3 regions of the Peribacillus simplex NBRC 15720 genome follow, and region 2 is predicted to be linked to each of the others. Evidence: riboswitches for the same ligand, from Rfam matches in the RefSeq annotation. Region 2 holds a riboswitch; each other region holds the start of a gene.
The links. Region 2 has a riboswitch for S-adenosylmethionine ahead of BS1321_RS05630 (Fur-regulated basic protein FbpA). Riboswitches for the same ligand answer to the same signal wherever they lie in the genome.

Region 1 (4,259 bases), 1.0 Mb from region 2:
TAAGAAAAAATTAGGTTACGATGTCAAGATTGACAGAAAAGATATGAGAAAAGAAGAAAATGATTTCGAAACTTTTATGGGTGCTGGCATATAGGTAAATCAAAACAGGGTCTAACTAATTTTAAAGAAAGCGTGTGATGGAATGATGGAATTGTGGGAGTTGTTTAGCACCTTCTTTATTATCGGCTTTGTATCGTTTGGAGGCGGATACGCCATGATTCCCATAATAGAATCGGAAGTCTCACAGCATGGATGGATGACGACACAACAATTTACCGATATAATCGCCATTTCCGGTATGTCCCCAGGACCTGTCACCGCCAATAGTGCCATTCTCGTTGGCTATTCGACTGCTGGATTAGCAGGAGCCATATCATCTGCTCTCGGAATCTTGCTACCTGCTATTATATTCGTAACCGTTATAGCCACCTTCTTCAGCAAATTGAATCATTATCCAGTTATTCAATCCATGTTTTATGGATTAAGACCCATTGTCACTAGTTTAATCCTCTTTGCAGCGATCAGTTTAGCACTTTCCAATCATATGATAGCACCGTACTTTTCATGGCATACGATAAGCTTATTACTCGTTTTTGGATTATCGTTATTTGCCCTAATGAAATTACGCTGGCACCCAGCCTATGTAATTATTCTTTCTGGTTTAGTTGGTGTAGTCCTCTATTCATGACAAATGTCGCACACACAACCATTATCAATATGGACCGGAATTAAGCAGTTATTTTGGTAATGAAAAAAATTGTTTACCATAAATTAAAGAAATACCAAGCAGATGAATTGGAATTTCCAGTTTAGATGAAGACGGCCTTGATTAGTTTCTGAACACTGAGGAACCCTTATACTGACATAAGAGCGAGGATGACTTTTGAATAATTTTTTTGCTTATGTTTTGTCACCCATACAGAAAACACCCTGCATCCAATGATTCAGGGTGTTTTTTCATTATTATTCTCATTTTAAGAAGTACGTTTCTTCATTTCATCATCTACCGGCTGAAATCGCGGATAGCCAATCAAGATGGCAACGACTCCACAAAGTCCAATTAGTATTGGGTAATATGAATACGGCAAGATGCTTATCGGAGAAATCTTTGCTACCCCTGCTGCAACAAGCAGTTGTGCCCCATATGGAATCAACCCCTGGATGCAACAGGCAAAAACGTCAAGCAAGCTCGCCGATTTACGTGGATCAATCCCATACTTTTCAGCAATATTTTTGGCAAGTGGCCCGGCAATGATAATGGAAATTGTGTTATTTGCCGTGGAAAGGTTCGTCAAACCAACAAGCCCGGCAATGCTGAATTCCGCCCCTTTTTTTGTTTTGCTGTTTCGGGTCACGAGGTGGAGAAGATAATCGATTCCGCCATTATGCTTGATTACAGCTACCATGCCTGCAATTAAAATGGCTAGGAAAGAGATTTCATACATTCCCGCCATCCCTTCTCCGATTTTTTGAATAACACCCAACGGTTGATAACTTCCATCCGCCAAGCCGATAATTCCGGCAAATACGATTCCGATGGAAAGGACCAGGAACACATTGACTCCTGCCAATGCAGTGATCAATACGCAAAGATATGGAAGAATCTTCACCCAATTATAAGAATGCTGGGAGATGTCGGCTTGTTCACCCATCGTTAAAATTCCAAGGATGGCACATGTGATGATGGCCGCAGGTAAAACGATGAAAAAATTCACTTTAAACTTATCCTTCATTTTCGTTCCCTGAGTTCGAACTGCAGCGATTGTCGTATCCGAAATGAAGGAAAGGTTATCCCCAAACATCGCACCACCAATAACGGCCGCCATTGAAAGGGCAAGCGAAATATCGGTTTGCTCACTAATTCCAACCCCAATAGGTGCTAGGGCAACAATCGTTCCCATGCTTGTCCCCATAGATAAAGAAATAAAACAAGCAATAATGAAAATCCCTACCATTAATAGATTTTGCGGAAAAACAGCTAAGGCAAGATTAACCGTTGACTCAACTGCCCCCATGCCATTTGCAACTTCGGCAAAAGCGCCTGCTAAAAGGAAAATGATAACCATTAACATAATATTGGCGTCCCCGGCACCTTTACAGAAGATATCAACCTTATGATTGAATGTCTCTTTCCGATTCATTGCCAATGCAGCTGCTGATGCAATTGAAATCGCTACAATCACCGGAAATGAATAAAAATCTTTAGTGATGATTCCGGACCCTATAAATAAAATTAAAAAAACGACAAATGGGATCAATGCCCATGGATTCCCTTTATTGTTTGCACTCATGATGAACACCTCTTTTTATTTTTCCCATGACTTGTGTCACAGCTATTATTCTGTTAATGGTTTTCGCAAATAACACCAATTTGAACTTGATTATCCAGTCATGGAGCTATAGCTAAAAAACTGTCGGCATAAAAAAGACCCCTTCTATTAAACAACAAGAAGAGGTCTTTTAATTTATAAAAAACACCCTCCTTATCTTTCAGGCGAAAATCTGCCTGCTGGATTTGGCACAGCACTCCTATTAAGTCTGCTGCCGAGACATCTTCGGGCCAGTCCCTCCGTCTCTCTTGATAAGAAGATCTAAATTATATAATTTATCAAATATTACGATGTCTACCAAAAAAGTACCAGGCTGGAAACTTGCCGAAACCATCTGAGTTTGTGAAAGTGACATCGAAAGTCGTATTGAAAAGCAAATATAAGAGTACAGCATTTTGTCTATTTTCGCAAGGTTTAGTTTTATAGTATTTCACATACACTCCTTAATGATTATAAAGAGATCTTGACATGTGCAGTTAATCAGTTTATTTCAATAATGAAACTCTTGTAATATTTGAATAAAACCTAAATATAGCCATTTTGGGACGGAACTAATATAAAAAAGAGGTCTAATGACCTCTCAGCAAATTTGTTGTATTAGGTTAGGTGAGTTATTTTTAGTCGAGTTCACATCAGTCGATACTTCAAATGCTTCCATCTGTTCCGAATCGAATGACTTTAAATACTGTTGCAGATATGCAGGATCATTAATGGATGGATTCAACCAATCTTTTTCATCTTCTGGTTTAAGGATAACAGGCATACGATCATGAATGCTGGTCATTATCTCATTAGGAACGGTTGTTATAACGGAGCACGAATAGATGCTGATGCCTTCAGGAGATTTCCAGGATTCCCAGAGACCGGCCATTCCAAATGGAGCATGGTTCTTCAGTTTTATTCGCATCGGTATTTTTCTCTCTGGTGTCTTCTTCCATTCATAAAAAGAGTCAGCAATTATCAAGCATCTCTTCTTCTTATACGCATTCTTGTAGCTTGCTTTCTCTGCAATGGTTTCCGCTCTGGCATTGATCATTTTATAGCCCACTTTTTCGTCTTTTGCCCAGAAAGGAATGAGTCCCCACCTAAGATATCCAAGTCGATTCCTTGCCCCGTCATTAATGACGGAGAGCACGGATTGGGAGGGAGCAATATTGTAGCTGAATTGGTATTCCCCATCAAATGATCCTTGAATATCAAACCGTTCTTTTATTTCTTCAATGTCAGTAAAAAGGGTGTAACGTCCACACATAATATCGCCTACCGTATTAAGATTTATTACAGTGTAACAAATGGAACAGGCAGGCACAAATCAGCGTTCTAAAATCCTGATGTCGGTAAATGGTTGATTAAATAATTCGCTGGAAATCAAAAGAGTGCCAAGGACTTCTCTTTCATCTTCAGCTTTAATGATTTCCGACAAAATTAAGGTACTGCCATTCCTGACCGTTACTTTATATTCATTCATGTAATCCCCCCTCAAAAGGCTAGATGGTTGTTATTATAAACCAAAAACCCCCAAGTATCAGTATTGAACTTTGGAAGAGTCATGGTCAATCTTCTAATGGAGAGGCCGCATGGAGGTTCCTTTATACTTCTAAGGGTTAGTCGAACGAGGCAATGCCTGAGACCATAACTCCTTGTAAAGGAGGCGTAAAAAAGACTGTCCATGAATGATTCATGGACAATCTGGGCACTGTCAAAGGTTATTCGATTCAATACTGATAATTTGATTATGGAGATAGCATTGAGGCAAGCCCCAACAGTCGGTACGAAAAGGCACGCTCTTCTAGAAGAACCAAATTGGAGTTGCCCCTATTCCAAGTCCATTCATTATTTAAAATGCAGCAAAACCTCATTTATTAAATGTGCTGCCAATGTAACGGTTTTATTATTTTCGTCCAACGAAGGATTCACTTCCGAGATATC
Region 2 (4,259 bases):
CCCCTCCATTACTATTGATCAAGTCATTCGTTCCAATATAAACGATGAAAGTATCGGCTTCATCAAGTTTCGTTTTAATGCGGTAATCATCAAGCTGTTTCATCACCCCATCCGTTTCCTGGCCTTTTATACCGTAATTCCAAAAACTCACTTTTTGTTCCGATTCCGGATTATTCAATTCATCTTCCAGACCTTCTATATATCCTTCCCCGTCCTTATCCCCTTTTCCATAGGTTAATGAATCTCCAAAAGCCATCACCCTTTGCACATCCTCCGACTCCGAGGCCTGAAATTCATATGCAGCAAAACATATAACTAGTACTATAATCAATAAACCTGCCAATTTTTTCATTTGGTTCTCCTCTTGTCTTTTTACTAGAAGCATTTAATCTTTTACATACCCAAAAAATCTGCAGTCTTAACATAAAAAAAGAATTGTCAGATAAAGAGTTAAGCGTGTATGATAATATAAAACTTTCAATGGATTGGGTGTCATTCACCGTCCCTTAACAAAAAACGGGATTTCCCTTCATTCTGGAGATTGAATAAATGATAGTTAGGAGTTTTAATCATGGAAGAACACATAGAGTTTAGTGAGGCAGAACTATCTGATCTACCCAGAATTGTTGAAATATATAATTCGACAATTGCTTCAAGAATGGTCACGGCAGATACGGAACCTGTATCCGTCCAATCGAGGGTTAAATGGTTTGAGGAACATCATTCAGAAAGTAGACCGCTATATATCATTACTATAGAAGGGAAAACTGCTGGATGGATGAGCTTTCAATCCTTTTATGGCCGACCGGCCTATAATTCCACTGCCGAAATCAGCATTTATATTGATGATTATTTCCGGGGAAAAGGAATCGGTCAAATTTCGATTCAAAAGGCAATTGAATTGAGTCCAAAATTAGGTGTTAAGACTCTATTGGGTTTCATTTTCGCTCACAATATACCAAGCCTTAAGCTTTTTTCAAAGTTCGGGTTTGAAGAATGGGCACATTTACCTCAAGTTGCCGAGCTGGATGGCATTGAGAGGGATTTGATCATTCTTGGTAAACGTGTCGATATTTAATATAATTCTTTAGAGCTATTGCCTTGAGCAGTAGCTTTTTCAGATTAATCGAGGTCGAATTGGCTAATTTAAAAATACCTATATGCTTTCTGGAGGGAAAAATATTCAGAATCTCTTTTACTTGTTAACGCATTTAATAGCGTATCCAATTCTTGACTGGCTTGAACAGTTAGCAGACTTGTTAGGCCGTAAATTGCTGCCAATTTGATCATTTCTTGTCTCTTCTCTTCTACTTTTTCTATAGTTACCTTACGGCAAGGCATTATATAGTCACCTCCCATTTATTCAATATTTTTACACTTTCATCATAATGAAACTACTAGTTAAAATCAACTATTTTTCAGAAATTAAATGTGTTATTTTATAGGATAAATGTGACAAATAACCTATTTTATTCTTTAATTATGTATATTTTATGTCATTTTCTATTAAACGCAAAAAAAGCACCCACTAGTGTAGACTGCGAATGCTTACATCATATCCCTTATCAAAGAACCCAAAATATAGTCCATCACTTACTATGTCATCCATTCAGAAGGTGACTCGTTATTAGGTCTATTTATAACAATCTTATATTCATCTTCAAGTACTTTTAATGGGGCATCATAAAGGTGCCTTTCATCAGAGGTTTTGTATACTCCATTAGCCAATAACTCTTCAATAAGCTTTGCCTTCCTCTGTTCAATCCTCTTAAATAATTCTGCCATGTAAATGGCTCCTTTCCTAGTCATCCTAGAGCCTGCTTCTAGATAGCTAAACTTTATCAACTTGTTTGATTTTCACCAAATTATATATACCTTTTCTATTATGTCACTAAACGTTATTTCCCAAAAATAAAAGCCCCTTCTAATTCAAGAAGAGGCTGACAGTGTCCGTACGGCTCTTCTTATCTTCCAAGCATACGCTTGTTGGATTTAGCACAGTTCCCAAAACGGGTCCGCTGCCGAGGTTTCATTGGGCCAAGTCCCTCCACCTCTCTGGATAAGAATTCGATATATAAATGATGTAGACATGATTTTATCCTAATAATCATCAAAAGTCAATTACCTGGTTCTCCCTTTTTTCCTGGACATAAAGTGATTGCTCTTTCAAATACGGGTTGCATTTTCTTGTCTTTCTGATATGATGTCAGTAATTACATACAATTCACACCACTAGGGGAGTCTTTTTTTAAGACTGAGATGGAATTAGTTCCGGACCCTTTGAACCTGAACCGGCTCATACCGGCGGAGGGAAGTGGATGATATCGTCCATTTACAGGCTATATCCATCTACCCCGTTCCGTATTCAGGAACGGGTTTTTTTATTTACAAGGGGATCCATTCTAAAGGAGGATGAACAATGGAGAATACTAAATTAGAAACATTCAGTGATAGACTGCATGCACGGGCAAAAGAGATTTGGAAAAGGAACCATTCACATCCCTTTGTCCAGGCAATTGGAAACGGCACTCTTCCTGAAAAGAAATTTGCCTATTACCTGAAGCAGGACTATATCTATCTCATGGATTATTCCAAGCTCTTTGCTTTAGGTGTCATCAAAGCTCATAACATCGAAACCATGGCAAAGTTTGCGAGTATTTTAAATGAAACCCTTCAAGTGGAAATGGATATTCATCGGCATTATGCCTCCGAATTCGGGATCAGTTCCAAGGAATTGGAAGATACAGAACCTACTCCAACCACTCTAGCCTATACAGGTTACATGCTAAATGCAGCTCAGCATGGGACTTTGGCAGACTTGATCGCCTGTCTCCTGCCTTGCGCTTGGGATTATTATGAAATCGGTTTGCTATTAAAAGAACAAAATGGAGCAGCATTGGAGAACAATCGCTATGCAGATTGGATAAGGTCCTATTCATCTCCTGAATTCGGGGAAGCACACAAGTGGCTGATCGCTTTGTTGGAAGAATTGACGGAAGGGATGCCAGAAAAGGAACTTCTTAGATTAGAAAAGCACTTTTTGGTTACTTCCCGATATGAATATTTATTCTGGGATATGGTTCAAAATGAGCAGGATTGGCCACTGTAGGTCGTTGACATGATGATAAATCCTATCAAGAAACTGACGTTGACTGCAATGATCACGGCTATAACGACGCTGACCAGTTCATTTATTTTCATCCCTGCAGGATTTGCAAAGGTCTTTCCTATTCAGCATCTGGCAAATGTCCTGACTGCCGTTCTATTAGGGCCTGCTTATGCTGTGACTCAAGCCTTTTTAGTATCCATCATTAGAAACATGTCTGGTACCGGTTCAATTTTCGCCTTTCCCGGCAGCATGATCGGTGCACTTTTGGCTGCCATCCTTTATCGAAAAACACAAAGCTTAAAATTCGCTTGCTTAGGGGAAGTGATCGGGACCGGCATTCTCGGTTCCCTAGCCTGTTATCCACTTGCCATCCTCCTATTGGGAGAAAAAGCTGCTCTTTTTGGTTTTTTACCGGCTTTTATGCTCAGTTCATTCGCAGGTGCGATTTTAGCTTTCATATTACTTAAAATACTTCTAAAAAATAATTATATGAAGGGGTTTTTTTATGAAAACAGCATTAACCATCGCAGGCTCTGATTCAGGGGGCGGTGCTGGAATACAAGCGGATCTAAAAACATTTTCTGCACATGGTGTCTTTGGGATGTCTGCCATCACAGCCGTAACCGCACAAAATACAATGGAAGTCCGTTCAGTACAGCCAATTGAAACAGCTATCATATCAGATCAAATTGCTGCTATCTTTGAAGATATTCCTGTCGATGCAGTAAAAATAGGCATGCTTGGATCAAAAGAAATAGTGGAAACAGTCGCTGCGTCCCTTAAAACCTTCATGCCTGCCATCGTTATCCTTGACCCTGTCATGATTTCCAAAAGCGGCCACCATTTGCTCGACGAAAAAGCTGTCTCTGCCTTAAAAATGGATTTGCTTCCGCTTGCAACACTTGTAACCCCAAATGTACCGGAAGCGGAAGTACTTACAGGTTTGTCGATTCGGACGGAACAAGATTTCTACAGGGCATGCATTTCGATACAAGAAATGGGTCCCAAAGCCGTTCTACTTAAAGGAGGCCATGCAGCAGGAAATCCAAATGATCTTTTTTATGATGGGACTGACTTCCATTGGATCAGGGGAGAGCGCATTCATACAAAAAACACTCATGGTACAGGCTGTACCCTATCATCCGCCATT
Region 3 (4,259 bases), 1.8 Mb from region 2:
GATCAAACTTCATGCTGCAACGGAGGACAAGGATATTTCTTTAAGGACGTTGCATAAGGAATGTCATTCACCGATTAAATACGAAAAGGTTTGTCCGGTATGCCAGAAGGAAGTGGGGAAGGATGATATAGTCCGCGCTTTTGAGTATACAAAGGGAAAATTTGTTGTATTGGAAGACAATGAACTAGAACAACTGAAAAAACAAAACGAAGAAAAAGCCGTGGAAATCGTGGATTTCGTTAAAATTGAAGAAATAGATCCCATTTATTTTAATCGGAGTTATTACATGTCCCCTAACGACGGAGGGATAAAAGCTTATTCCCTTTTGAGGCAGGCCCTCAAGGAATCGAATAAGGTAGGGTTAGCGAAAATCATCATTCGCTCTAAAGAACAAATGGCGGTAATACGAGTCGTTGATAATACCTTGGTGATGGAAACGATTCATTATCCGGATGAAGTTCGCTCCACAGCGGATGTTCCGAATATCCCTGCCAATGATACCATTGTAAAAAAAGAAATCGATACCGCCGTTCTATTGATAGATCAATTAACGACTACTTTCGATCCGACAAAATACACCGATGACTATCGAACCGCGTTACTTGAATTGATTGAATCAAAGAAAACGGGACAGACGACGATTACTGCCAAAACAAAAGAACCAGTTTCCAACAATGTAACCGATTTAATGGAGGCATTACAGGCATCCATTGACCGTACGAAACATGATGAACCGGAAAAGAAAAAGACGACCCGAAAGAAAGCGGCACCGAAAAAAAAGAAACAAGCTTAAACAGGAAGCTGAGCGGAAGACGTATGATGTCGCTCGGCTTTCTGCTTGTTATAGCCCGGGGTCTTGCCTTCTAATAAGGTAATGAAAGTGACTTTACAGGGAGAGAATTACATAGGGAAGGAAAGTACAAATAGGTAGGTGGATCACGATTTAAGGAACTGAATGGAATTAAAAGAAAATGATGGATGGAAATGAAGGCAAAAAAATTCGCTCCCTAAAGAGCGACAATGAGGAATTCAATCGTGAAAATCAACATATAGGCGAACGGTTGTAGTTTTCGACTATATATTGTGTTCATATTCTACCATATTTAATTCTGAAATAGCAACAAAATTACTGAAACTAACATATGAATTTTTCTGGAAATCAATGATATTTCGCCCATTTAACAGCTCATGTGGTTTTTGCATATTCAGATTTGCTATATTCTTAAAAAAAACTACAGGATAAAATGGATTTTTAGTATAATTTATACATATTGGATGATATAAATTAAATATGAATGGAAGATGCAAAATGGAAAATGGAATAATCAAATCACTTCATGCCGGGAAGCCGAAACATGATATTTTTTCGAATATCGATATCTTTTCAGCCATGGATAAACAAGCAAAGGATAATGTGACTGTGACTAAATCAGGCATAATTGGTGATGGGGTAGGTAATGTAAAGTTCCATGGAGGTCCTGATCGGGCTTTGTGCTTTTACCCCTTTGAGCATTATTCATTATGGAATGAAAAATTCTCTAAAAAGCTGGATATCCCTGCATTCGGTGAAAATTTAACCATAGCGGGGATGAGGGAAGAAACAACGTATATCGGCGATATATATCAAATAGGCAATGTGATTGTTCAAATTAACCAGGGGAGGATACCTTGTTCGACCATTTCCCACTTCAATCAAGAACCTAAGTTTTTGGAACTCGTGCTGAAAACGAGTTTCACTGGTTATTTTGCAAGAGTACTTCAAGAAGGAACGATAAATAAACAAAACGAGATTGTGCTAATAGATCGTTTGCAAGAAAAAATTTCAGTTCATTATGCAGCAGAGGTAATCCTTCATAAACGAGATGGACTTGAAGGAGCAAATGCTTTACTTACACTAGACTCGTTAGCGGAAGACTGGAAACAAAGGATCTTGAAGAGGGTTCAAGCTGCAAAAGATTGAATCATTTTTGCAAAAGTGAAAAAAATGTCGATCAGGTATTGAAATTGACAGATTATTAATGTAAATTAAGTATAATCAAATTTTGAAATCTTGTGAAAATTATATAAATGGATCTTATCGAGAGAGGTGGAGGGACTGGCCCGAAGAAACCTCAGCAACCAGCTTAGGCAAAGGTGCTAAATCCAGCAAGCAGAGCTTGATAGATGAGGAGAATGTTTCAATAAACCTTCTTCTTTGAGAAGGTTTTTTTTCCTTTTCTCTCATACTCTTAGAATACGACAAAAACAGGATTGTTTTTGAGAGAGGGTGTAATGATGAATTTTCGTAAAGAAGTTAAAGAAAGAATGCTGGTTGGGGAAGGGGCAATGGGGACCTTACTGTACTCTAATGGCATCGATCAATGTTATGAGGAATTAAACTGCACGAACCCAGATCAAATAGAGTCCATCCATCGTGCTTATCTGGAAGCTGGTGCAGATATCCTTCAATCGAATACATACGGAGCCAATTTCAACAAATTGAAACGGCATGGACTTGAAGATGAAGTGAGCAGAATCAATCGTCAGGGAGTCATTCTTGCTAAAAAAGCGGCAAAAGGAAAGGCATATGTCTTCGGTACCATAGGGGCACAGCGGAGTATCAGGAAATCGGATTTAAGCTTGGAAGAGATAAAACGGGGTTTTCGTGAACAGCTATACAGTCTGCTGATGGAAAACCCTGATGGGATTCTCTTGGAAACATTTTATGACTTGGAGGAACTGGAAACCGTCCTGCAAATCGTTAAAAATGAAACCGGACTGCCGATCATCGCAAATGTTTCAATGCATGAACTTGGCAATCTTCAAAATGGAATCCATTTAAATGAAGCCTTTCAAAAACTCGAGCAATTGGGTGCCGATGTTGTCGGGGTGAATTGCCGTCTCGGTCCACATCATATGATTCGCGCATTGGAAGAAGTGAGTTTGCCAAAGCAAGCATCGATTGCCATTTATCCTAATGCCAGCCTCCCGGATTATGTGGATGGAAGGCTCGTCTATAAAGCTGTGCCGGAATATTTCGGTTCAAGTGCCCTGGAACTTCGTGAGCAAGGTGCCACGATCATAGGAGGGTGCTGTGGAACGACTCCACTGCATATCCAAGCTGTAAAGAATGCGATTGGAAGTTTGGCTCCCGTGAAAGAGAAATTTACGAAATCCCGCGAAATAGAAATAATTGAAGTGAACGACAGAGAATTGGAACTTCCCCTTTACGAAAAGGCCAAAACAGAAAGGACGATTCTTGTTGAACTTGATCCACCGAAAAAGCTGGGAATAGAGAGCTTCATGACTGGTGCTGAGGTTTTGAAAAAAGCAGGGGTCGATTCCATTACATTAGCGGATAATTCACTTGCCTCACCAAGGATATCGAATGATGCACTTGCTAATTTACTGAAGAACCAATTGAATATAAAGCCGATGGTGCATATAACATGCCGTGATCGAAATTTGATTGGCCTGCAGTCACATTTAATGGGTCTGCAGACGGTGGGGCTGAACGAAATATTGATCATCACCGGTGACCCTTCAAAAATTGGGGACTTCCCGGGTGCCACTTCGGTTTATGATTTATCTTCCTTTGACCTAATAAGCATGGTCAAACAATTTAATGAAGGTCTTTCCTATTCTGGTCAAAGTTTGGGCCAACGGGCCAATTTTAAAATTGCAGCAGCTTTTAATCCCAATGTGAAATATTTGGATAAAGCCGTACTGAGAATGGAAAAGAAGATTGCCTGCGGTGCTCAATCCTTTTTGACGCAGCCAATTTATTCGGTGGAGCAGATCGAGGAAGTATATGAGGCTACAAAACATTTAGATACCCCGATTTTCATCGGTATCATGCCTTTGACAAGCACAAGGAATGCCGAATTCATCCATAATGAGATCCCAGGAATCAAATTGCCTGATAATGTTAGAAGGGCAATGGCTTTAGCGGGGGATGACCCTGTAAAGTCAAGGATTGAAGGGGTAAATATCGCACGAGAGCTTGTGGACGCTGCAAGGGAAAAATTCAAGGGCATATATTTAATCACTCCGTTCCTTCGCTATGAAATGACGGCGGAACTTACGAAATATATTAGAAAAGTCGATAGTAAACATACATCAGAGGTGGCAGTTCATGAATAAAAAAGCGATTCAAGATCAGTTAAATTCTAAGATTCTCCTTCTTGACGGGGCGATGGGAACCATGCTCCAAGCTGAGGATTTGACAGCAGAGGATTTTGGAGGGGAACAATTCGAGGGCTGCAATGAATATTTATCAC

Region 1: another riboswitch for S-adenosylmethionine. It lies ahead of BS1321_RS01045 (Na+/H+ antiporter NhaC family protein); the one in region 2 lies ahead of BS1321_RS05630 (Fur-regulated basic protein FbpA).
Region 3: another riboswitch for S-adenosylmethionine. It lies ahead of BS1321_RS24340 (bifunctional homocysteine S-methyltransferase/methylenetetrahydrofolate reductase); the one in region 2 lies ahead of BS1321_RS05630 (Fur-regulated basic protein FbpA).

What each region holds. Positions count from the first base shown of each region.
Region 1 covers NZ_CP017704.1:210,782-215,040, forward strand. Annotated here, with positions in the region: gene BS1321_RS01035 (chromate transporter) at 1-94, shown strand, start outside; gene BS1321_RS01040 (chromate transporter) at 143-688, shown strand; gene BS1321_RS01045 (Na+/H+ antiporter NhaC family protein) at 975-2,291, opposite strand; SAM riboswitch class I at 2,481-2,588, opposite strand; gene BS1321_RS01050 (SOS response-associated peptidase) at 2,911-3,582, opposite strand; gene BS1321_RS27245 (hypothetical protein) at 3,643-3,798, opposite strand; gene hutG (formimidoylglutamase) at 4,164-4,259, opposite strand, start outside.
Region 2 covers NZ_CP017704.1:1,208,702-1,212,960, forward strand. Annotated here, with positions in the region: gene BS1321_RS05615 (GDSL-type esterase/lipase family protein) at 1-352, opposite strand, end outside; gene BS1321_RS05620 (GNAT family N-acetyltransferase) at 572-1,078, shown strand; gene BS1321_RS05625 (aspartyl-phosphate phosphatase Spo0E family protein) at 1,147-1,341, opposite strand; gene BS1321_RS05630 (Fur-regulated basic protein FbpA) at 1,597-1,785, opposite strand; SAM riboswitch class I at 1,962-2,066, opposite strand; TPP riboswitch at 2,225-2,330, shown strand; gene tenA (thiaminase II) at 2,420-3,109, shown strand; gene thiW (energy coupling factor transporter S component ThiW) at 3,119-3,646, shown strand; gene thiD (bifunctional hydroxymethylpyrimidine kinase/phosphomethylpyrimidine kinase) at 3,615-4,259, shown strand, end outside.
Region 3 covers NZ_CP017704.1:5,023,877-5,028,135, forward strand. Annotated here, with positions in the region: gene ku (non-homologous end joining protein Ku) at 1-793, shown strand, start outside; gene BS1321_RS24335 (MOSC domain-containing protein) at 1,310-1,960, shown strand; SAM riboswitch class I at 2,072-2,170, shown strand; gene BS1321_RS24340 (bifunctional homocysteine S-methyltransferase/methylenetetrahydrofolate reductase) at 2,275-4,122, shown strand; gene metH (methionine synthase) at 4,115-4,259, shown strand, end outside.